DNA from 3 places in the Robinsoniella sp. RHS genome. Region 1 is predicted to be linked to each of the others. Evidence: riboswitches for the same ligand, from Rfam matches in the RefSeq annotation. Region 1 holds a riboswitch; each other region holds the start of a gene.
The links. Region 1 has a riboswitch for cobalamin ahead of RHS_RS04505 (Ig-like domain-containing protein). Riboswitches for the same ligand answer to the same signal wherever they lie in the genome.
Positions count from the first base shown of each region.

Region 1 (8,381 bases):
CAGAATTGCATCTTTACTTCCCATTGATACTGTACCGATAGCCGTAATTTTTTCCAGTACTTCCTTTGCCTTTTTATTATTGTATTTCATATTGGAAAGCACCATCTCTGCATCAACTAATACTTGATAATTTTCCACCTGTTTCTTCTGATTTGCAGTCATCCTTCCAAAATCCCTGCGAATCGAAACCAGTTCACTTTCTTTTTCAAACGTAACTTCTCCTATCGCAGCAATTCTTACCATCATTTCAGCTGCCAGTGCTTTATCATTTTTTAAAGTGGAAAGATCCATTTCAATCCTTACTAAAGAATAATAATTTTCAACCAGTACTTTCCGGACATTGCCCGTAAGCGCTTCATAAGAATCCCTTGCACCCAAAATATTAGCTTCTGACTCAAGAGATGCCACTCCTCCTAAACTCGTAATCTGATTTACAACTTCATTTGCGGCCTTAAAATCTTCTTCAGAACCTGACTTCTGTGCCATATCATAAAGAATTTGTTCAGACAAAACGAGCCGGTCAAGTATGTTTTCTTCCAGTTGTGAATTTTCTTCTCCTGAAAGCGTTAAATAAGCAGCATGTGCCTCTGTGATCAATTGGAAACTGTCATCTTCCAAACTCAACTCCTGTAAATCTGGTATTGCCAGAATCTTTTCCTGAACCAATGCAATTCTGGCTGCGCTTTCTTTTAAAACAGAAAGTGTTTCTTCAGCAGTTTCCAGCTGACGCAAAGTGCGTTCATTTACAAGGGCCTTCTGTTCTTCATTGAGATTATTGTAAGCTTCCCGTGCCTGTTCAATGAATTCCTGAGATGCAATGCTGACATCCCCAATAGAATTAATAAGCTTTTCAACTTCTTTTACCCGATTATCATTTTCAATTAATACATCCAGTTTTGCTTCTAAATCAATCAGTTTACTGTAGTTTGTAATCATCTCCTGCTCTTCTTCTGAAAGAGCATCATATGCAGCCCTTGCTTCTGAAATAGCTTTTACATCCTGCAGCGTAATCTCATTACCTAAGTTGTTAATCAATTCGATTACTATTTTACTTTCTTCCATACTTGCTTCTAAAGCAGCAAGTTTCTCCTCTGCCCTCAGCAGTTTCCGATAGTATTTGCTATCTATCACCGCCTGCTGCACTGCATACAGCCCATCATATATTTCTCTTGCACGCAGTATTTTTGAACGGTCTGAAATAGTAATCGCCTGCACATTCAACTTATTAATAATAGCAAAGAATTCATTCAAACCTGAAACATAATCAACAATCCACTTTGCATATAGTGTCATGTCTCCGTAACTTCCCTTTGTTATTTCCGTGATAGGAGTACCTGTAAATGAAGGATTTTTATACCATCCTTTAAAGATACATCCGTTTTTCGTTATCTGTTCTGCAGTCGGCAAGATAATCGTTTCTGTATAAGGAGTATAAATATTCGGTATTACAATACCGGGTGCAAGTGTACCTTCATTTAACACAACCTTTATTGTATATTTATTTTTACCATACTGTGCATATAATGTAATATCCTGCTCCGGCATAGACAGTATTTCCCCTGGCTGATAAAAGCTTCCGGTTCCATCCTGCTTTGTATTCCAGCCGATTAATTCTTCATCGCCTGTAACGGATACTACCGGCATTTTCACCTCGGCATATGGACTATGCTCTTCCACAAAATTCTCGGCATGATCATTACCGTCAAAATTTACCGTAAAAGATGCTGGTGCCATTTCCTGATAACTGCCGTCAATCATATCTGTCATATCGTATAAAGAGTTTTCACCATTTTTAAAACGGTCATATGCAATTAAACCATAGACTGCCTGATCTGTAGCCATCCCGTTTACAACAGTTCCGGAACCACCGCCTCCGTCATCTCCTGCTGTAACGTGCTTGAATCCACCCGATCCCGGTGAAGCACCACTTCTGGAAGCCCAGAAAGTTAGAAGGGCATCAATCATATTATTGGTATAAACTCCATCCTGAACCATCCCTTTCTGGATAAAACTACAGCTTTTACCGATGTTCGGCAGTTCTACATCAGATGATTTTGGATCAATCCCCAGTGCTGTCAACGCCACAATCACCTGTACCGTAGATTCTGCATTTACATTTCCCCATCCTTTAAATGCTCCATTTGCCGCTTGTAATTTACTTAGCTCAAAGATTCCCCGTTCTACCACTTTCTTAAACTCCATATAAGAAACAGCTGAACCGGTTTTCTCATATTTAGCCTGATCTAAATAATAAGGTGCCAATGCCTGAAGAGCCATTCCTGTCATATCCGGGTCAGGAACATTGCCAGTCAGCGCAAATCCTCCTTTTGAACCATCCTTATGTTGTAATTCTAACTTCAAAATAAATTCCAACAATCTGCCATAGTTATTTACGTCCCCAGGTTCTGCACCAATCGGATTCTTAATAAAAGAATACTCTCCGGTGTTCATAGCAATTACTTCCCAGATCGGACCGTTAAGCCCCTGCAAATACGAAAATTGGTATGAGGAAGAAAATTTATCAATAAAATTATATCCTCCCACATCCGTTATATCATATCCAAGTGCACTCAGCGCCAGAATCACTCTGGACCATTCTGTCGATTTAGCAAAATGTAATACACCATCCCTATCAATCACATATTGCTCAACCCTTTTCAGATAATCATTAAAATATCCATCTTCAATATAATTCATATAATCTGCGCCAATATACATCCCTCGCAGCAAATCCATAACCGACCATTCTCCGTTATTGGTTCCTACGCTGGGTTCTTTTACATGCTCCAGTATATACCTTGCGCCCGCATTAATATAAAATCTCACTCCCGGCTGCTGATCTTCCCAGAATCGTATCTCCAGATTTTCATTAGCCTTATTCGGATCCCACGCTTTCGCCTGTACTTTCAGGGATGTAACCGGTACAATGCCAAGTACCATGACAACTGCTAATACCAGGGCAAGTACCCTTTTACAAAAACCTCTCCATTTCATAAACTTCCTCCTTCTTCCCTGGAGCGTGTTCGAAATATTACTGTACTGAAAATGGCATACAGCTTTCTATTATGAATTTTCAAACACCCTCTGAATCAATTTCCTTTTATAACCTTAATTTTTACGGTTTTAGATTTGCCATTTTTGCTTCTCACCTTAATCTTGCAATGTCCTGCTTTCTTCGCCCTTACTACGCCTTTCGAATTTACAGTAGCTATTTTTTCATTCGACGATTCAAAATAAATTTTTTCCGTTGCCGTAATTGGTTTTCTGACAACTGTAATCGTTGCCTTTTTCCCTTTTTTCAGGCTCATACTGCTCTTATTTACTTTGATCGATTTGGTAACAACTCTGCTTTTTTGTACGTTTACCCTGCAGACTGCTTTTACACCACGTTTTGTCTTGACGGTAATTTTAGCAGTTCCTTTCTTTTTTGCTGTAATTTTCCCACTCCTTGTAACCGTTGCCACTTTTTTATTTGAGCTGGTCCAGGATACAACCTTGTCTCCTTTTCCAATGCTTTTAACTTTCACTACTTTGGTTGATTTTTTCACCTGCAGAGGAATACTGCTTACATTTAATTTCACATAGGCTTTTGGCTGTGGTACCGGTTTTGGGGGCTGCGGAACAGGCGGTGTTGGAGTCGGCGGCGGCGTTGGCTTTGGTTCTGATTTCTTCTGAACGGTTATTTTACAGGAAGCCGCCTGATCACCGGAATATACCGTTATATTCGCAGTACCTAAAGATTTTGCCGTAATGGTGCCACCTTTGACCGTTACAATCCTTTCCTGATCGGATACCCATATAAACGGATCCGTAGCATTTGCCGGTGATGTTTTAATCGGTAATGTTAAAGTTTTTCCTTCTTCCAGAGATATTTCAGATTGGGAAAATGACAGACTGTTTACGGAAACTGCTTTGTCAATCACTTTTACCATAGTACTGGCACTGACTCCGCTTTTATCTCCGTATGCCGTTATCCATACCGTACCGTTTTTCTTCGCCATCACCAGACCTTTTTCATCTACACTTGCAATGGAAGAATCTGAGCTATTCCATCTAATATTTTCCGTATAGTTATCCGGCGATACGGTTAATAATAAGTTTTTAATTTTTACGCCGCTGACGCTGGACAGGGAAAAACAAGGGGAACTGATACTGATTTGCTGCAACGGTATTTCCTTTACGGTTACCTTACATGTTTTGCTAAATGCCCCTGACGAAACCGTAATATCCGCCTCCCCTTCGGCTATTCCCTTGACAATCCCGGTCTTACCCACGGTCGCCACTTCCGGATCAGATGTTACATAAGTCCAGGTAATGTCATCTGTTGCATCCTCAGGAATACTACTTGCCTTTAATGTCATTGTGGCACCTTTTGTTAATTCCATGGATTCCATGCTAAGACTCATATCCGTCATAGGAATCTCTTTGACATTTACTGTACAGGAAGCTTCAAAGCCATTGCAGACAGCCGTGATAATCGTCTCACCGGTTCCTTTCCCCACGACCAGACCTTTATCATCCACGGTTGCGGCATTTTCGTTAGAAGAAGACCATCGTACTTCCCTGCTGTCCGATGTATTTGATGGCAGATAGATTACTTCCAGTTCACTTTCCTGTTTTTTCAGAATGTCCAAATGATCCGCACTCAGGTCAATCCCGGTCATAGGGCTTACCGGTACCGTAATGGTACAGGATGCCTGCATATCTCTATAACTGGCTGTAATCTGTGCCACACCCGGACTTACAGCCGTTACCACTCCGCTTTCTACCGACACCACTTCCGGATCACTGGATGTCCAGTGGAGATTAACTGGAAAATGAGTTTGTTCCGGCTCCACTGCCACCTGCAGCTCTTCACTTTCATTAATCATAATCTCTTTATCTTCTGTCAGCATTTTTATAGCAGTTACTTCACCAATCAATGTTTCTTCCAACATTTCTGATGTCTCATCTACCACATTTTGCTCTGCTCCGATATTCCTCATGACCTGGTTCGCCTGATTTACCATCTGGCTGATCTTTGGGTCATTCAGCAACGCTTCCCTATTTGCTGCAGAATTTATACTGGCAAGCAGATATGTCAGACGGTCTTTGTCTGCTACCAGATAATAATCATCAATATCCCCACCACCCATTGCACCGGAGCCGCCGATCTCAGAACCATATCCTACCGTGAACTGTACGCGTACCACATCTCCATCTGACAGATAAGTATCCGCAAATCCTACATTTGGGAATACATTATTCAGACAATACATCCAGCCGCTCATACGGCTAAAATTAAATTCTCCCAGTTCTCCGTCAATAAAAGCAGTTGGATCAAAGGCATTGCGCACTTCATCAACAGTTGCCACCGTAGGCTCTAAAGCCGCATCCTCCAAAAATCCAGATGGAAGATTCTGAATTTTAGATAAATAAAAGCCGGTATCCAGGCTCCCCGTATATACCATATCAAATCCATTTTTTTGAATCAGCCGCTGGAGTACACGAACGGAATTCTCACCTTCATATACCGGTACCAGAACCGGTTCAATCAGATAATCTTTTGAAATCGTGAAAAGTTCGATATCAAAAGCCGCATATCCTATACAATCGCCTTTATCTGCCGCCTGATAGGTAAAATGATATTGAATCTCATTTTCTGCTTTGTCTGCCTTAAATCCCCTGACAATAATAACGTAGCTGCCATCTGGCTTTCCTGTCATATTCAATAAATAGCTGGTCTTTTTCTTATCATTCCAGCTCACCTTCAGTGCTTCTCTGTCATTGGGCATATCTTCATTGTACAGAAATGCCTCTGAATCCACTTTGTTATCTCCGCTGTCCCTTGCCCAGACATCAAATGTTCTTTTGCTTGACCGCTGGATAAAACCATCCTGTAAAGTCGTTTTCAGCATGATTACTTCTTGCTGACCGGAACCTGTTTCATCCGCCCGAACAATCATTACCGGAATATCTGTTATCAACAGCAGCATGACAATCATCCAAACGAAAAATTTCTGAATCACTTTTTTCTCCCTCATTTCATTTCCTCCTGAATTATGTATCATATTTTTTTACACAAAAATAAAAGCCTTCCTGTGTGTAAACAGAAAGGCTTTTATATTATAATCAAATCGGATTCCCATCCTCTTTATTCCATCATTCTAATGCACCAAACATTAAATCGCGGTATAAAAACAAATCTGCTTCCTCATCCCGGAAATACAGCAATCTGTTTTTACGGCAGGTATCCTGACTCCGCTTCGACCTTAGAAACGCCTTCTCAGCAGCTATCTGTACAGCGCCAATGGCATATTGTTTCCTCGTCCACGTTACAGTAGAGGTGACTGTGCCGGAATTGAACCGGCTTCCCTATTATCACTTTCATGGCAGATTCTGAAAAACTGCATGAAAAATGACCGCAATTAATATTTTGTTTATGAAATAATACTATCTCATTGATATGGGAAAGTCAATGAATTTCTTTGGATAATTGGTATCTTTTTTATATTTTACCTCCAAAACTATAAAAATATTTTTCTTTTAGCAGCTTCATTTAAGAACATTTCTTATTTAGAAAATCAGCTAATCCATCTATATTTTTATATAGTATTTCATTTTTCTTAGGCTCCAGTTTCGACACCATGGCTGTTAATTTTTTATCGAAAAATCCCATTTTATGTTGACGAAGTTCACCTCCCATATTTACTGTTTTTTCAGCATGCTTTCGCAGCGAAGCGGGGAAATTTTTGATGAAGAACCCACTTTCCTGATCAGGTGTTGTACAGCACATAAATAAAATAATATTTTTTGTAAGCAGGCTTTGCAGATTCTGTTCACAAAAAACTTTTACTTCTTTTTGTATTTTCCCTATGTATATGGATCCGCCGATGATAACCCAGTCATATTGCTGCAAATCGACGGATCCGGCTTCTTTTAAATTTATTGTTTTTACTTCCTGGTTCAGTTTATCTTTGAGATAGTTGCTACAATCCTCTGTACATCCATATTTACTTGCATATAGTATCAATATTTTCATACACTTACTCCTATACACTTATTTTTTAGTTGTTGGTTTTTGGTTTTTGCATATACTTAACACTGTTAATTTAATTTATATCGTTATCATATCCTATTATTATCTATTTGTCAATAAGGCCTGCAAAAATTTTATTTTGATACTTTTAGTCACTACATACAAAAACTGCACGATCCGAACCGCAGAGAAAGAATTCAAATATGGATATCACCATAGATTGATTCATCATTTCTCTGCAGCCAGATCGTGCAGTCATATTTTAATTGTTTTAATTGGAATTTCGTGTTAAAATTTTATTTTTTGTTACTATTTATAACTTTCACTCTTACCGTTTTCTTCTTTCCATTTGACGTACGGATAATAATCTTACATTCTCCTTTTTTCTTTGCCCTTACTACTCCCTTAGAACCTACCGTCGCAACACTAGGATCAGAAGATTTAAATGTAACCTTATCTTTCGCCGTAATTGGTTTAAGTGTTACTGCTAATTTTGCCTTTTTACCTTTTTTCAGCTCAAGCTTTTTCATATTAACAGAAATAGAGGACACTTTCACCTTGCTTTTCTGTACGGTTACTTTACAGGTTGCTTTGGCTCCATATTTTGTAGTTACGGTAATTTTCGTATTTCCAGGTTTCTTCGCTGTTACTTTCCCTTTGTCCGATACCACCGCATATTTTTTATTGGAACTCTTCCAGGAGACCACTTTATCCCCTGCTGCCAATCCAGATACCTTAAGCGTCACCCGCTTTTTTAACTGTAATGGTAATTTTGTTGCATTTAATTTCACATTTGCCTTTTTAACAGTAACTTTACAGGCAGCAGACTTACCGCTTCCATCTTGTGCGGATACTGTTATAACAGCAGTTCCTGCAGATTTTGCGGTTATTTTTCCATTTGCGTCAACTGTGACTGCCTTTGTATTATTGCTCTTATAGGTTACTGATTTGTTTGCGGCATTGGCTGGTGTCACGGTTGTTTTCAGCAATTGTACCTGGTTAGGATACATAGATATGGATGCTGTCTGTAATGTAACTCCTGTAACCTTTACTACTTCCGGCGGTACCGGTTTTGATAAATCAGCCAGAGTTTTTTCTGCAGCTGTTAAGACACTGTAATTGCTGACATATTTTTTTGCTGCATCTGCAAGAGCTTCATATGCAGCTCTTGCTTTTTCTATTGCCGCTTTGCTGTCTTTTGTTACCGGACCAATTGCTTCAATAAGTTTTTCTACCGGCGCTGCTGCTGCTTTCAGCTCATCTACTGTGACATTTTCAGCAACAAGTGCATCGGAAAGCTGCCAGTAGTTTATGACATATCTACGTAAAGAATTATCATTTAATTCTTTGAAAGTACTATTAT
Region 1 is NZ_JNGB01000005.1:18,668-27,048, forward strand. Features, by position in the region: gene RHS_RS04500 (InlB B-repeat-containing protein) at 1-2,994, opposite strand, end outside; gene RHS_RS04505 (Ig-like domain-containing protein) at 3,090-6,023, opposite strand; cobalamin riboswitch at 6,207-6,421, opposite strand; gene RHS_RS04510 (flavodoxin domain-containing protein) at 6,539-7,021, opposite strand; gene RHS_RS30085 (Ig-like domain-containing protein) at 7,315-8,381, opposite strand, start outside.

Region 2 (8,381 bases), on a different contig from region 1:
ATTCACACATACAGACATCTGTGATCAGATACATATCCGGAAAGTTTTTCCTGGCTTCCCGCAGCGCCCTCTGCACAATCCCATTTTCATCATAGGCTCCACTTCCCACTTCATCTTTTTCATCCGGGATGCCAAAGAACATCACACTTTTTACCCCGGCATTATTCAATCGTTCCAGTTGAAAATTCATACGGTCCACACTATAGCGATACTGTCCTTCCATGGAGGGAATTTCTTCTTCTATCTGTTCCCCTTCCCGTATAAAGATCGGATAAACCAAGGATGATTTATCCATCCTGGTTTCGCGCACCATCTTTCTTAATACTTCATTTCCTCTGATTCTTCTTGGCCTGATTAACATATCCATTTTATAATCTCTTCTTTCTGATTTATAAATATTGATGCAATACGGTATTTTTTAAACACGCTCTGTCGAACAAAGCTCTTCCAGACACTCCACTACACTGTCCATTGTTGCCATTCTGGCTACTGCAGTCTGCATCCCAAGTTCAGCTGCAGCTGCCGCGGTCTGCTTTCCAATACATACTGCCTTTACCTTGGTGTAATCGATATTTTTGACCGCCTGAGAAAATCCTCTGACCGTTGACGCACTGGTGAAGACTGCATAGTCTATATTACCCTGCTTAAATTCTTTTTGTTCATCGATCAGTTCCTGGGTTTCATAAACCGTGTCATAGGTTGCCACATCCTGAATCTGAACTCCTTTTACCGTTTTTAACTCAGCCAGTAATTCCTGACTGCCCATTCTGGCTCTTGGTATCAGAATTTTCTCTGTTCCGGTACATTCTTTTGCCAAGGCAGCTCCCAGCGTTTTTCCATCATAGATTTCCGGCATGAGGTCTGCATAAAAGCCCCGGTCTTCAAGTGCTTTTCCGGTTCCCTGCCCGATAACTGCAATTTTCGTCTCTGCCAGACTTCGGATATCTATCTTTTCTTCCTTTAATTTGTCAAAAAACACCTGTACTCCGGTAGGACTGGTAAAAACCACCCATTGATACTGCTTCATGTCCCGAAGACATTTTTTCAGTTTCTCATTTGTACGGACAGGTTCCGTGCGTATAGCAGGAAGTTCTAATACCTCTGCTCCTTTTTTACGAAGTTTCTCGCTCATAACAGACATTAGCTGCTTTGGCCTCGTTACCAGAATCTTATTGCCTGCCAGCGGAAGATCTTCGAACCAGGAAAATTCGTCTGCCAATGCACATACTTTGCCTACTACTATAATTGCAGGCGTTTCGATTCCCTGAAGCTCTACTTCTTTCTCCAGATCAGCTACCGTAGCTACAATCCGTTTTTGTCTGGCAGTAGTTCCCTTTTGTAAAATAGCCGCCGGCATATCCCCATTCATTCCGGCATCCATAAGCCCCCGGCAAATATCTCCCAGAGAACTTACTCCCATGAGAAATACCAAAGTTCCCCTGGTTCTTACCAGTGCTTCAAAGTCTATATCATATGGCTGCCCCTGTCGTTTATGACCTGTAATAATATGTAACGAGGAACAAAAATCTCTATGGGTTACTGGAATTCCATTATATGCAGGAACCGACAATGCACTTGTAACACCAGGAACCACTTCATATGGAATGCCATTCTTTTTCAGCAATTCCAGTTCTTCTCCGCCCCGTCCAAATAAAAAGGGATCTCCCCCCTTCAGTCTTACAACCTTTTTTCCGCCTAATGCCTCTTTTACCAAAACCTGATTTATTTCTTCCTGAGGCATGGTATGACGATTTGCACGTTTACCAACGTCGATCAGTTTTGCAGATGAGGGTATCATCCCCAGCACACCCTGTCCAACCAGTGCATCGTATACGACTACCTCCGCCTCTTCTAATACCCGTTTTCCTTTTATTGTAAATAATCCCGGGTCGGATGGCCCTGCGCCAACCAGCCAAACTTTTCCTGCCATATCAGTTGCCTTCCTTTCTGTATTGCTCCCGCAATTCCCTTGCCAAAGCTGCTCCCGCTTTCGCGGCATTTGAGACAGTCTCTACTTTGCTGCCCTTGAGATAAGTATTTGATTCTTCATCATAATAAAGCCCTGTCAGGGTAATTTTTCCTTCTTTTACAACTGCATGTGCTGCTACCGGAGAACTGCATCCCCCGTTTAATTCTCTTACAAAAGCCCGTTCTGCCTCTGCTGCGTAACCGGCTTGTTCATCTGCATAATCTTTTAAAAATCCGTAGTCTTCTCCGGCTCTTCCCTGAATTGCCAGGATCCCCTGACCTGCTGCAGGCATCATCTCCTCCGGCTCAAAATACCGGCTGATACGCTCTTCCAATCCCAGCCTCTTAAGACCGGCTGCTGCCAGAAGAAGTGCACTGTATTCTCCATCATCCAGTTTTTTCAGGCGCGTCAGAACATTCCCACGTACGGTCTTAAACTGCGCATTTGGAAATATTTCTTTCATCTGCAGGATTCTGCGCAGGCTGGAACATCCTATCGGAAGAGAAGAATCCCACTGCGCAGCGCCTTTTGGCAGTACCAGCACATCTCTTGGATCTTCCCTTTTCGAATAAGCTACGATTGGCAGTTCATCCGGCACTTCCATCGGCATGTCTTTTAAACTGTGAACAGACATATCACTTCTTCGATCCAAAAGCGCTTTGTCCAGTTCTTTTACGAATAAACCTTTGCCGCCGATTTTATCCAGGGTTTTATCCAGAATAATATCCCCCGTGGTCTTCATCGTCAGCATTTCCACTTCTATTTCCGGATGGTTATTTTTGATATGCTCCATAACCATCTCCGTCTGTATTACAGCAAGCCTGCTCTCCCTGCTGCCGATACATATACTTCTGCCCATATTACTTTCCCCTCTAGCTTTCATATACTTTATTTAATCCTTCCACACATTCCCGGAAGGTTTCTTTACTTACTTCATCCCGCAGTCCGAACATCATTTTATTCACCACTTTCCCTGCCGCAGACTCAATGCTTTCCTGTAAACTAGTCTGAATATCCCGCTCCACCGGCAGATCTTTTAAAATCTTCTGGATGCGTAGCTTCAAATCAATTACGGCACTGTTCCTGATATCCTGAATTTTGGGAATCATGTCCCTGCATTCATACCATTCAAAAAATTCATTGATCTGACCCTGCAGAATCATTCTGGCATCTTCGATATTCTTTTTTAATTTATCATTCTGCATATCTATATGAAAATAATCAATATCATATAACTTTATATGGGGAAGCTCTCTGGCCGACGGCTCAATATCCCTTGGTACTGCCAGATCAATCAGCACCATATCATGACAGACGTCCGCCTCCCTGACACAATGTTCTTTTAGTGTATAGTTAGGACTTGCTGTTGCGCTGACGACATAGTCACACTCTCCAAACAGGGACATACGTTCTCCGTAATCAATTCTCCTGCAGCCATGTGGAATTTCTACGATACCGCTGCGATACTGCCTTACGGTAACCGTTACATCAGCACCTTCCTGACACATTACCGTGGCCGTCAGCTTTCCCATCTCGCCATTCCCAATGACCATGCATTTCTTACCACGAAATGTATATCCTTCCTTTTTCAATACTTCTATCGCCTGATGAATCACGGATTGGTTAGCAGTAGACATCGTCACATTGGTTTTCACCTTTTTTGCTGCTGTAACCGCCATGCGGAACAATATTTCAAGGACATTATCGGTGGCATAGTGTTCTCTGGCAAAAGAAAGCGCATCCTTTACCTGGGTTATGATCTGGTCTTCGCCTAAAATTTTGGATTTCAGCCCGCAGGATACCTCGAACAAATGCCGTACCGCCTCCTCTTCCCGACGCTCCACAAAGTATTCCCGGTACAACTCCTTAGGCACCTGGCGTATCTCACACAAAATCTCATACAAAGAACCTTTAAAATCTTCCAGGCAGCTCACCCATAATTCCATTCGGTTACAGGTAGAAATAATAATACTCCCCTGTATGCCTTCAATTTTTTTCAGTTCCCCGAAAGCCTGGGCGGTACTCTTTTTTGTAAAAGAAAAAATTGTCCGTACATCCAATACTGCCCTGCTGTGGTCAATACCTATCATCTGAATCCCCATAAAACATTCCTCAACATTCTTTTTCTTAAGTCTTTCATACTAATTTTCTAACAATTTGTAATTGAATAGTAACAATCTTTAATCATCATAGCACAACATTTTACAAAATCAAACAATAAATTTAAAAATATACAATCCTTTTCGTACCTTTTTCTATATAAAACAGGATACAAAATCCCGTAAAATTCCTCATGGATAAATAGCCGTACAGGAAAACCGGTACGGCCACTTTTTCTTAACCGCCTATCATAAAAATGATAAGCATTTGATTCATCGCTTGTCCCTCCCTTCTGACTTTCAAAATACAGCGGTTATATTTAAGAAAAGCACATCCTGATTTATGAATTAACATACATGCATACAAATATTGTTTTAGAATTGAATTCAATTTTGGCAAATTGGAAATATTCGTAGAGAAATCTACTTGATTTATGATCTTTGACTGCCCTGTGGGCAGGTGATTCGTGGTGTAGGATATGGTTTCTTTCCGCTTGTGGTTTATTATATCACATATTTTTCATAATTGCAATAGTTTTATTTTTATACATCTCATATTGCATATTTATTGTTTATTCTGCGGTATGTTGCTTTTAAGCAGACATATATCGGTGCATAACCATACAACAAAAAGTGGCAGACATTTACTGCGCAGCTTCATCGTATTTTTTCTTCATTTTACTGGCTTTATCTGCCGGAAAAGTCAAGATATTTTATTGACTTTTATAACTGTACATGGTAAAATTTTGTCATAATTGAATATCGACAGGTGCTGCTTTATAAGCAGAGAATAGGAAAGTCGGGTGAAATGCCCGCACGGTCGCGCCGCTGTATAGGAATAGTATTCGTTCATAATGTCACTGTTAGAGAATGGGAAGACGAACTGATATGTTAACGCCTGAGTCAGAAGACCTGCCTGCGATAAGAGATTTACACATAGTTACGAACGATGGCTAGGTGTGCCCAGATTATTTTGTCGATGTCCATAGATATCTATGCCCGTCTTCAAGATTTTCTGACCATACGCCTATCTTCTAAACTAATTTGAAGATCAGGCGATTTTTTTATGTAGGAGGAAAGAAGAATGAGTTTGAAACAAAGAAAACTGGTTGTTTTAGCCGGCGCATTTGCATTAGCTTTTGGTATTGCTCCTGTTGCTAATGCAATGCACATTATGGAGGGGTACCTCGCACCTACATACTGTATTATCTGGGGTGTGTTATGTGTTCCTTTTTTAGTAGCAGGATTTTTTTCCATTAAAAAAACCCTTGCTGAACACCGCAAAGTGTTAGTAATCCTTGCGATTGCAGGCGCATTTGCATTTGTATTATCATCTTTAAAGATTCCATCCGTAACAGGAAGCAGTTCTCATCCAACCGGAACAGGACTGGGAGCTATCTTATTTGGACCAAGCGCTATGAGTATCATTGGTATCATCGTCTTATTATTCCAGGCGATTCTGCTGGCACATGGCGGCCTTACCACATTAGGCGCCAATACTTTTTCTATGGCAATCGCAGGTCCTTTCCTGGCATTTGGTATCTACAAACTGTGCCGGAAGTTTAACGTAAATAAATTGGTATCCGTATTCCTGGCAGCATGCCTTGGAGATTTATTTACTTATATGATTACATCCTTCCAGCTGGCAATTGCGTACCCTTCGGAGGTTGGCGGATTTATGGCTTCCCTTACGAAGTTCATGGGTATTTTCGCTGTTACTCAGGTTCCACTTGCTATTATCGAAGGTATTATTACAGCTGTCGTTATGATTGGTCTGGAATCTTATGCCAAATCTGAATTAACAGATCTTGGTTATTTCAAAGGAGGTGTGGTTAATGGGCGGTAAAGGAAAAACAGTCATTATCCTGCTTTTAATCTGTGTATTGATCGCCGTAGTACCTCTGGCATTAAATAAGGACTCAGAATTCGGCGGTGCTGATGGCGCTGCTGAAGAAGCAATCACTCAGATTGACCCTAATTATCAGCCTTGGGCATCTCCTCTTTTAGAGCCACCGGGCGGAGAAACAGAAAGTCTTCTCTTCTGTCTGCAGGCTGCTCTTGGCGCGGGTGTATTCGGTTATTGCATCGGTATGCTGCGTGAACGCACAAAGCATGCAAAAAAAAGAGAAGAGAGAAAAGGAACTTTGAGTAAAGCAAAAAAGGCCAAAGCTTAAATTACTGGGTTCTCCTAAATACTACATATTGGGAAGGTTAATAAAATGATTATCATCGATAAGCTATGTTATACTTCAAAATTAAGGTACACAAATGCTTCAGTTAAAACAGCTCTTGCAATAATTACACTTCTGTTTTGTGTAATAGATCGTTCGATTGCACTTTCTGTCTGCATTTTATTTGCAATGGGATATCTCACCATACACGTTGGCGGGATATCCCCTTCCCATTATATCAGGCTGATGCGAATACCGCTTATCTTTTTATTTTTAAGCACCATCGCCATTATTATCAACTTTTCAAAAACCCCACTCTCAGCATTTGCTATTCCGGTGGGGAATATCTTTATCACAAGCAGCCGGTCTTCCCTGCTATTTGCGGCACAGTTGATTCTTACTGCTTTGGCAAGTGTTTCCTGTTTGTATTTTTTATCCCTTTCCACACCCATTACAGACATTCTGACGGTTTTTCGTAAAATCCATTGTCCTGAACTATTAATAGAGCTGATGCTGCTCATTTACCGGTTTATTTTCGTATTATTAGATATTGCCGATTCCCTGACCTGTGCACAGCGCTCCCGTCTTGGAAATGTAAATTTAAAAACATCCTGCAGATCTATGGGCAACCTGATCTCAGCATTATTTATCCGTGCTTTCAAAAAATCTTCCTTTTTATTTGATGCAATGGAGTCCCGCTGTTATGACGGTACAATCCATGTACTGGAAGAAAATTATCCTGCAAAGAAAAAACATATTATTTATTTGATCGTATTTGAACTGACTTTGATTATCATATCCGTGATACTGCGTATCTGCGGATTACATATATAGAGGAGAAAACTTATGAATGATATTATCCTTAAAGCTGAAAACGTATGTTATGCCTATGAAGATGGCAATCAGGCATTGAAAGGAATCAACCTTGAAATTCGAAAAGGAAGAAAAATCGCATTTATGGGGGCAAATGGTTCCGGTAAATCCACTTTTTTTCTGTGTCTGAACGGCATACACCGCCCGCAAAGCGGAACAATGTACTTCTATGGATCGCCCTATGACTACAGCCGCAAAGGCCTGTTAAGTCTTCGAAGTAAGGTAGGCATCGTATTTCAGGATCCGGATAATCAGCTGTTCTCCGCCAGCGTATACCAGGAAATATCTTTTGGCATCCTGAATCTAGGTGTTGATGAGCAAACCGCTAAAAAAGAAGTGGAAGAAGTTATTGACCACCTTGAGATCACCCCTTTTCGCAGCAAGCCTACCCATGCGTTAAGCGGCGGTCAGAAAAAACAGGTTTCGATTGCAGACATTCTGGTTATGCACCCGGATGTTATTATATTTGACGAACCGGCTGCTGCACTTGACCCCAAACATACGACTCTGGTTAACCAGATCATCGATAAATTAACCAATCAGGGAATTACGGTCATTATTTCCACCCACGATGTGGATTTTGCACTAAAATGGGCTGATGACGTGGTGTTGTTTAAAGATGGTACTGTTTATATGGAAGGCGCTCCGGAAGAAGTCTTCGTCAATAAATCCATCCTTCACCAGACGAATCTGGAACAGCCGGCTGCAATTCAGCTATTTGAAAGCCTATGTAAGAAGGGAGTTCTTCTCCCCTCTCTCCCACTGCCAAAAAGCCTATCCACACTGGAAGGCTATATTGAAAAAATAAGTACAAAACCACACTATGGAGGAACGAAATTGGAAGACACGAACAAAAAACAAGCAATTCTGGTAGTTAGCTTCGGAACCAGCTATGATGAAACCAGGAAAGTAACCATTGATGCTATTGAAAATTCTATCCAGGCTGCTTTTCCGGAATTTAAAATTTACCGTGCCTGGACAAGTAAAATGATTTTAGCGAAGATTAAAAAAAGGGATGGCATCCACATCAACAATGTAAAAGAAGCCATGGAACAGATGAAAGCAGACGGGATTACCGATGTTGTCGTTCAGCCCACTCATGTAATCAACGGAATTGAAAATGATCTGATGCAGGAAGATGCTCTGTCTTACCAGGAATCATTTCATTCCATACGGTTTGGGAATCCGCTTCTTACTACGGAAGAAGATAATCAGACTGTGATACAGGCGATTGCAGGTGAATTCTCTTCTCTTTCCGAAGATGAAGTA
Region 2 is NZ_JNGB01000016.1:32,662-41,042, forward strand. Features, by position in the region: gene hemB (porphobilinogen synthase) at 1-367, opposite strand, end outside; gene cobA (uroporphyrinogen-III C-methyltransferase) at 419-1,930, opposite strand; gene hemC (hydroxymethylbilane synthase) at 1,932-2,828, opposite strand; gene hemA (glutamyl-tRNA reductase) at 2,842-4,071, opposite strand; cobalamin riboswitch at 4,819-5,003, shown strand; gene RHS_RS08595 (energy-coupling factor ABC transporter permease) at 5,153-5,914, shown strand; gene RHS_RS08600 (energy-coupling factor ABC transporter substrate-binding protein) at 5,904-6,242, shown strand; gene cbiQ (cobalt ECF transporter T component CbiQ) at 6,288-7,073, shown strand; partial or broken gene RHS_RS08610 (energy-coupling factor ABC transporter ATP-binding protein) at 7,086-7,685, shown strand; gene RHS_RS08615 (sirohydrochlorin cobaltochelatase) at 7,950-8,381, shown strand, end outside.
Region 2: linked by a shared signal. The riboswitch ahead of RHS_RS08595 (energy-coupling factor ABC transporter permease) and the one ahead of RHS_RS04505 (Ig-like domain-containing protein) in region 1 are both predicted to bind cobalamin.

Region 3 (8,381 bases), on a different contig from region 1:
CCCTCATCTTAAGATTTAACTCCAATCTTTTTTTCCTTTTTTCTTTGTCATGGTCTTTCATATTTAAATGGTACCTGTCCTTTGCACTGTTATTTTATACAGCTGTATTTTCGTTGTATAAACTGTCCTGTCAACTGTTACCATATTATCATATATTTATAAATTTGCAAATGTCAAACACCCTGTTTTTGTGTAAAAATACTTTTTGATAAAAAATATCCCTTCAATCCGTGTCATATTTCACAACAGATGAAGGGACATGCCTACTCTATTAATCTAAATAACGATTCAAATACTCTGCTCCACGCCCACCCGCATATTCATAGAAATCTTCTGCAAAAATGCGTCCGCTGAATATCGGATAGGGTAATGGTATGCGCACAATATTTCTATTAAATACCTGTAGTAACAAAGGATCTGCAATTACAATGTCTGCCTTTTGTCCACACAATTGCCCACACAATTCTTCAGGAGAGGTGAATTGTAACACCTCTTTTGCATATTGGCGGTAAAAGGACTGCATCCCCTGGGTTGGGGCATATGCTGATATTTGCACATTTGTAAATCCTCTTTCCGTTTGAAGATAATATTTAATTCCATTAGACAGCACAGGTTCACCAATGATCACAACATTTCTGCTGTCTCTACTGTCTGAACTCTCAGCGTGCTTCATTACTTGTTCCAAATACTGCGTTTTATTTTTGATGGAAGCGATTTTATTGATAAAACTTTCCAGCATCCTTTCACCCACCGGCAATGCATCCACATATGGTATGTTATATTTATCTTTCATCCACTGTGCCAGTTTCAATCCTTCCGTACTCACAACCCAAGTCAGAAAAGGGAGTGGGGCATTGCTTTCTGTTTCCTTGTTACTCCAGATCGTAACACTGCATCCCATATTGTTTAATCGTTCTATTATAGGATTCAGATGTTCGATTTTACCTGTTCCTAATCTTGAATATCCCAAAATCCAGATGTCACAGCTGTTCCTTTCATCAGACGGATGCTTTAAGAGCAGTTTCTGTCCCAGCATAAGCCATGCCTGAGCCATTGCCGGGGGCGCTCCCTCAAATCCGTCGCTTGGCAGATATACACAGGGTCTGCCGGATTTTTCAAGTTCTCCGGTTATGCCTCTTACATCCATTCCAACCGTTTTAATGACCGCACTTCCCAACAGGCATAAAAGTCCCTTACCGGTAAGTTGATGGACAGCTGCATCTATAAGCTGTTTTTCACATCCCAGACAGACGTTGGCATCATGAAATCTGGTGCTTTTCAGGTCATGCATACCGTCTGTTCCATCAGCACTTTCAATACAGCTTTTACATCCTCCGGGTGTAAGCAGTAAAGTCTCACAGTTCCATTCCTGAAGCAGTGACGCAATGCCGGAAAAATCCGGCGCAGGCGGAGGCAGCGGGATATCTGGCTGCTGCTCTGGCTGAGCTGCCTCCTGATTCTCCTCTATCTCCGACAGGATTCGTCGTAAGGATTCCGCCGGAGGTTTTCTTCTTTTCACCAGCGGGCCCCGGTACAGTATTTTGACCGGAATGTTATGTGGATTGGATACTTGTTCCAACTCTTTTTGAAAATCCCATAGAGTCAGAACTTCCATACAGGATGCATAGACAATAACACCCCGTATGCCTTCCATTTTCAGCGCCTTCCCGATGCAATTTCTCAGTTTTCTGCCCTGCATTCCCATTCCATATTCCCGGGCAGTCACCGGACAGCCAAAAAATTGCTGCAGCTTTCCCAGCTTGCAGGCCCGAAAATATAGTATCCGTACACAGGCTAAAGAGCCTGCTGCTACCAATGCCAGCCCTTTCTCCTTTAAAATCTGATCCGGAATTTTCTGCATATCAGGTGATTCGTCTGTCAGAACAATTTCAATTTCACATTTATTCATCATCCATTTTCCTTACCGGTGTTTAATAGGATGTTCCTTCCGCAGCCTCATCCCATTCCGATATTTCCTCTCTAAATATCTCCATTCCAAACTGCTCCATTTCCTCTGCATCCAATCCCCGGAAACACCTTACTGCCTTGTGTCCAGACAGAGCATTTGCAAATTTTTTTAATGCAGCCGTATTCATGCCGTACGGAAATTCCTGCGTAAAGAGCATTCTTTGAAATTCAGCCATCCTCATTTCGCTGCTCTCCCGGATTGTTACGGTGATCGGTGCTCCGGTTTTTACAGAAAACCTCTCACCGATCCGTATATCCCGTTCATCTTTCACATGATTCAAAACCAGACCGCCCAATAAACTGTTATCCTCTGCTGAATAGCGCCTGATGCCTTTTAAAATATTATTTGCAGCATAAATGGACATATAATCCGGTGAAGTAACAATATATACCTGATCCGCATAGTGCTGTCTCATCGGTACTGAGAAGCCGCCGCATACCACATCTCCCAGAACATCGTACACAATGACATCCCATGATTCATCCAGGATTCCCATACGTTCCAGTTCATCCATAGCTGCCGTTATTCCAAGTCCTGCACAGCCGCAGCCTGCCTGAGGGCCACCTGCCTCCAGACACTGCACACCGTTTACTCCTGCAAACAGCACATCCTCCCGGACTAATAACTCATCTTTCTGATTCAGCTGATCCAAAAGAGTGGGTATCCTCTTCCCTGTCAGACCTCTTGTGGAATCCGCTTTGGGATCACAGCCTATATGTAATACTTTTTTCCCTTCCAAGGCCAGTACTGCCGATACATTAGAGGCAATCGTTGATTTCCCGATACCTCCTTTTCCATAAAATGCAATTCTAATAGTTTTCATCTTTCTCCCCATATCTTACTGCAGATTCCCCTGCAATTTTACTGCTTTCCATATTTACTGCTTTCCATTTCACTGCCTTTCTTTTTACTACCTTCCTATTCACTGCATTCCTATTAACTGCATAACTATTAAATGCCTTCCATTTCACTGCCTTCCTTTTCACTGCCTTCCATCCCGGCTACACAGGCTTTCCTTCCAACTTCTTTTATATAAACCATATGGACATCAATATCATACAGACGTTTCAGATTCTCTTCCGTCATGATTTCTTCCGTACTTCCCACCTGCAGTCTGCCATCCGTTCCAAGCATACCCACCGCACCTCCTAATAGCAGAACGTGATCGGGCATATGGCTTGTAATAATGACACTATAACCTTTCTGTGCTAATCTTTGAATGAGCTGGATCATGCGCAGTTGATTGCCGTAGTCCAAGTGGTTGGTTGGCTCGTCCAGCATGATTATATCGGGCTGCTGTACGATTGCCCTGGCAATGATTACCTGCTGCCGTTCCCCTCCGCTTAATTCCGTATAAGGACGTTCTGACAGATGAGTAATCCCCAATTCCCCCATCGCTTCCCTGACCAGTTCATAATCCTGTTCCCCTGGCTGTGCACATAATCCAAGGTAGGGTGCCCTACCCATGACGATAAACTCTTCGGTGGAGTAAGCATATGCCGGGGTATGGGATTGGGGAACGTAGCCGATTGTCTGGGCTATTTTTTTCAGAGAAGAATCAGTGAGATTATGTCCGTTTAATAATATTTGTCCTTTTGCCGGACGCAATAAGTTAGCCAGGCAATTCAGAAGAGTGGATTTTCCTGCACCATTCGCTCCCAAAATGGAGAAGATTTCTCCTTTTTGCAGAGTGAAATTAACATCCTGAAACAGCATCCGGCTATGATCACTATGATAAGAAAATGCAAGGTCTTTTACTTCTAAAATCATGACAGCTTCATCCTTTGCTTTAATAATAAGTAAAAATAAAACGGCGCTCCAATTAATCCTGTCAAGATAGAAAGCGGCAGCTCTGCACTGGTTAAATTTCTTGCCAGCGTATCAATCAACAGCAAAAATATGGCACCCAGTACTGCAGAAACCGGAAGCAGTTTTCTGTTATCAGGCCCCACCAGCATTCTTCCAAAATGTGGAATGACCAGACCGATCCATCCGATTGTTCCGCTGATACATACCGCACTGGCTGTAAGAACCGTAGCACAAAATATAACCAGCCCTCTGGATTTTTTTATATTTGTCCCCAGAGTTTTTGCCTCATCTTCTCCCAGGGAAAGAATATTGATCCTCCAGCGGATCAGCAATAATACCAGCATAGACACAATAATCGCGGGTCCTGCATAAATAATATCCCGCCACACTATGCTGGAAAGACTTCCTAACTGCCAGTGGGTTATGGATGCAAGCTGTGTATCCGGGTCTGCCAGGTATTTTAGCAGCCCTAATACAGAGTTCATCAGTCCTCCCACAATTACCCCTGCCAGCACCAAAGTCATCATGGAGTTATTCCGGATAAATCTGGGAATTGCAGTGGCCGCCATTACGGCTATTATTCCACCTCCAAAAGCAGCTATCTGGATTACCAGTTGATTTGACTGAAACAAAATTGCCAAAGATGCCCCGACACAGGCGCCTGCGGATACGCCCAGCATATCCGGTGCCACTAATGGATTTTTAAAAACTCCCTGATAAGATCCACCCGATAAGGATAACGCTGCTCCTACAAGAAGCGCCGCCAGGATACGAGGTAGCCGCAGCGTAAAAACAACTCCTTCCGCCTGCTTCTCCCATGTTTGGGGAATGTCCAGAATCTTTGAAAAAATTATTTTTATAACATCAATTGGAGAGATAAAGTATCTCCCCAATCCAATCGCCATTATTGTCAGTGCCAGCAGCAGCAATATCATGAAAGTTAAAATCACCCCATAGGTTTTCTTCTTTTTTATTTTTGATTCCATAAGGTGCCTCTCCCGTTTCTATTTTACACTGTCTGCATTAGCCGCGTCACTCATGATCTGTGCCAAGTCCTCATCCGTTAATGTATATTGGAAATAATTAGTGAAATAATCTTTCACTTCTTGTTCTATATTGATATCGGAGAAAATATCCGGCTGTATTAACGTTGCCAGCCACATCATCATCAGAGGGGTTTCCACACCGGGAGCATCCCAGCGGTAAATTCCCAGGGGCGTCTTATACACTTTTTTATTGATTACGGCATTTACATTACTCCAGTCCTGACCGTCAATCTTATTCTCATATAAATCCTCAGGGACAAAATCATCAAACCAGCTCAATAAAATAATATCCGGGTTGATTTTTATTATTTCTTCCATGGTAATATCAGAGATATCGGCTGCCACATTATCTGCTCCTGCCAATTCCAACGCTTCTTTGATAAAATTATCATTTCCCTGCAGCTTTAATTCGGTATTCCTTAAATACAAAACCTTTGGCTTTTCAGCTCCGGCTGTCTTGTCCTGATAAGATTTGATACGGTCATAGGTGTTCCCATAGAGATCAATAAATTCCTGTGCCCTGTCTTCCTTGCCAAGCAGCTGTCCGATTGCCTTAAAACTGTTCTGCAGCTCCTCAACGGTTTCGTTTTTCACCATGACCGGAACTATTCCCAAATCCTTCAACTGCTTCGCTTCATCTGTCTGATAATCCCAGATGACTACAGCCTGTACGCCTGCCTTTACCATTTCTTCCATATTGATTGAAAAATCTTTCCCGATACTGGAAGTATCCAGTGTGCCGTAATGGCTGTCCAGCTTTTCAAAGAAATTACCGGTATATGCCTTCATAGCTCCTGGATTAATGGAAACCATTCGGTCAGAACTTCCGTCTATCGCATAGATAACGGACGACCAGGGCAGCGGCGTTACTGCAATTTTTGAAATATCTGCCGGCACCTTTACTACATTTCCTGCCGCATCCGTTACTTCCCGGACAGCTTCCTCTGCAGCGGTTCCCTGCGCCCCATTCGTTTCACCTGTTTTTGTTCCCGGCCCGCATCCGGCAAACAGTGACATACACATAGCCGCTGTCAGGATCACAGCTGCTGCCTTTTTACCAATTTTGCCTGTCAGTTTGCTTGTGCTGTTCTTTTGCATTTCCTTCTTCATGTTCTTATCCTCACTTTTCTAAATTAAAAAAATCCTTTTCCGAACATCAGAAAAGGATATGCAAAAAAGAGAGGTACTCCCCTTTGCTATACCCTCATTCAATGTTTCGTTAAATAAAGGGTTCCGGCAAAATATTCAAGTATCCTGGCTCGACTTCACTGCTGCAACAGACTTCCCGGAGTTTCCTCCAGTGTCATTTTTGTTACAGCTCCGTCCTACAGTGGCGGCACCGCGCCGGCTTCAGACCGGCTTCCATAAAATATTCTGCTTAAACTATTTTTAATATAACATATCAACTTTATTAATACAACCGCTTATCTAAAAGTATTTTTCTATTGCCTGCTATCAATTTTTTTGATAGTATAAACCAAAGGAGGATACGGTCATGACCTTACAGAACTTAAAATATATTATTGAAATATCTAATTACCAGTCATTTTCAAAAGCCGCTCAGGTATTGTTTGTCTCCCAATCCACACTTTCTACAGCCGTAAAAGAAATAGAACAGGATCTGGGGATTACACTGTTTCACCGCACCAACCGCGGCATAACCCTGACTTATGACGGAGAAGATTTTATCCGGTATGCAAAGGAAATCGTTGGACAGACACAGTATCTGGAACAGCGCTATCGAGCCAGAAATTCTATCCCAATGCGCTTTTCTGTATCTTCCCAGCATCTTCCTTTCGCTATTCGGGCATTTACCCGGTTTTTATCAGAACTGGATTTTAATACCTATGATATGGCAATACGGGAATGTGATACAAATTCCGTGATCCATGATGTTTCCAGCAGCAAAAGCGAACTGGGCATTTTGGCAATACAGGAATCCAACCTTCGTACACTTCAGACATTATTAACTTCCTATGATATTGAGTTCCATGAAATTGCCCTGATGCAGAATTACGTATTCTTCCGTAACGGCCATCCCCTTTCCGGAAAATCCCGGATCACATTAAAAGACCTGGAGGATTTCCCTTTTGTCACCTATGATCAGGAGACAAAAACCTCACACTTCACAGAAGAGCCTTTATTTTTTAACATTTTGAATAAAAATGTCCATGTCTGTGACCGCTGTACTAAGATTGCCTTGGTGCGAAAAACGGATTGTTTCAGCATAGGACCCGATTTAACCAACAGCAATGCCGATACTTTCCACAAAGGCATGGGTGAAATCCTTGCCAAACCGCTCCAGGAGGAAATTAGCAGGCTGCATCTTGGCTACATCAAGAAAAAAGGTCATAACAAAACCACTCTGGGAGAAAAATATCTGGATTTTCTGCTGGAAGACGTGGCACTGATTCAGAATGCGTCTGTGAAACTGACAGATCAAATTTCCCCGGTTAAATCCTCAGATACATAAAACCGCATCTTCTTGTTTCTGATAGGATAAAAACAATTTTGCCAGCAGGGGATCGAACTGGCTCCCTGCATTACGCTCTATTTCATTGCAGGCATATTCCTTTGAAATGTCTTTGTTATAGGGACGGCAGCTTATCATGGCATCATAACTGTCTGCTATTGCACAGATTCTTGCCGCTACAGGGATTTTCTTTCCTTTCAGGCCTTTCGGATAACCCTGACCATCCCAGCGCTCATGATGGTACTCCGCCATTGCCCATACTGTCTGCCGATATTTATGATGTGATTCCTTTAACAAGCTGATCGCAATATCTCCGCCATACAGCGCGTGCCAGTAAATCATAGAGCGTTCTTTTTCCGTAAGCAGATCTTTTTTGCACAGTACTTCTTTCGGTACCAATATCTTACCGGCATCATGATAAAGTGCACCCAGTCTTATGCCTTCCAGACAAATCTGTGCGATTTCATCCGGATAGATCTGTTCTTCATTGGATTTCTTAAAAAGCTGGCAGGCATTCTTTGCTGTAAAACTCTGATGAATATAGACCTCTCTTGGCAGATTTTGATACAATCTTAATATAATTTTCTGCATTGTATTTATTGTTAGTGTTTGCATGCGTTTCCCTCCTTTACCGCTCATTTCAAAACAGAAAGCCTGCTTTACCGGCTTTCTATTGTTATGATCAGATCAGTATATTCTTTTCCTGATCCATCATCCGTTCTACAAGTTCCTGTTTATATTTTCGGGCAATAGGAATTGATTCTCCGGTGTTTAAAAACAATTCATTTTTATCTAAATAATCTACATATTTCAGATTCACAATATATCCTCTGTGAGTCCTCATAAATGTGTCATCTTTTATTTTCTCTTCAATATTTTTTAAACTGTCATAAAAAAGAATCTCTCTCTTATCCCTGCATGTTATACTAATCATACGGTGGTCCACTTTCAGATATACGATAAGTTCTAATTGAACACGCTGTATTTTCCCATTGCTGATAAATTGCAGGGAGTTCTTCTTGCTTCTCACAATCTCCCAAAAACATTTTTTCATAACCAATTCAAATTTCTTATGAGTAACCTC
Region 3 is NZ_JNGB01000035.1:27,163-35,543, reverse strand. Features, by position in the region: gene RHS_RS16400 (histidine kinase) at 1-7, opposite strand, end outside; gene RHS_RS16395 (nitrogenase component 1) at 272-1,912, opposite strand; gene RHS_RS16390 (nitrogenase iron protein NifH) at 1,932-2,792, opposite strand; gene RHS_RS31205 (hypothetical protein) at 2,779-2,955, opposite strand; gene RHS_RS16385 (ABC transporter ATP-binding protein) at 2,921-3,739, opposite strand; gene RHS_RS16380 (iron ABC transporter permease) at 3,736-4,764, opposite strand; gene RHS_RS16375 (ABC transporter substrate-binding protein) at 4,783-5,934, opposite strand; cobalamin riboswitch at 6,051-6,242, opposite strand; gene RHS_RS16370 (LysR family transcriptional regulator) at 6,320-7,297, shown strand; gene RHS_RS16365 (HD-GYP domain-containing protein) at 7,286-7,912, opposite strand; gene RHS_RS16360 (LytTR family DNA-binding domain-containing protein) at 7,980-8,381, opposite strand, start outside.
Region 3: linked by a shared signal. The riboswitch ahead of RHS_RS16375 (ABC transporter substrate-binding protein) and the one ahead of RHS_RS04505 (Ig-like domain-containing protein) in region 1 are both predicted to bind cobalamin.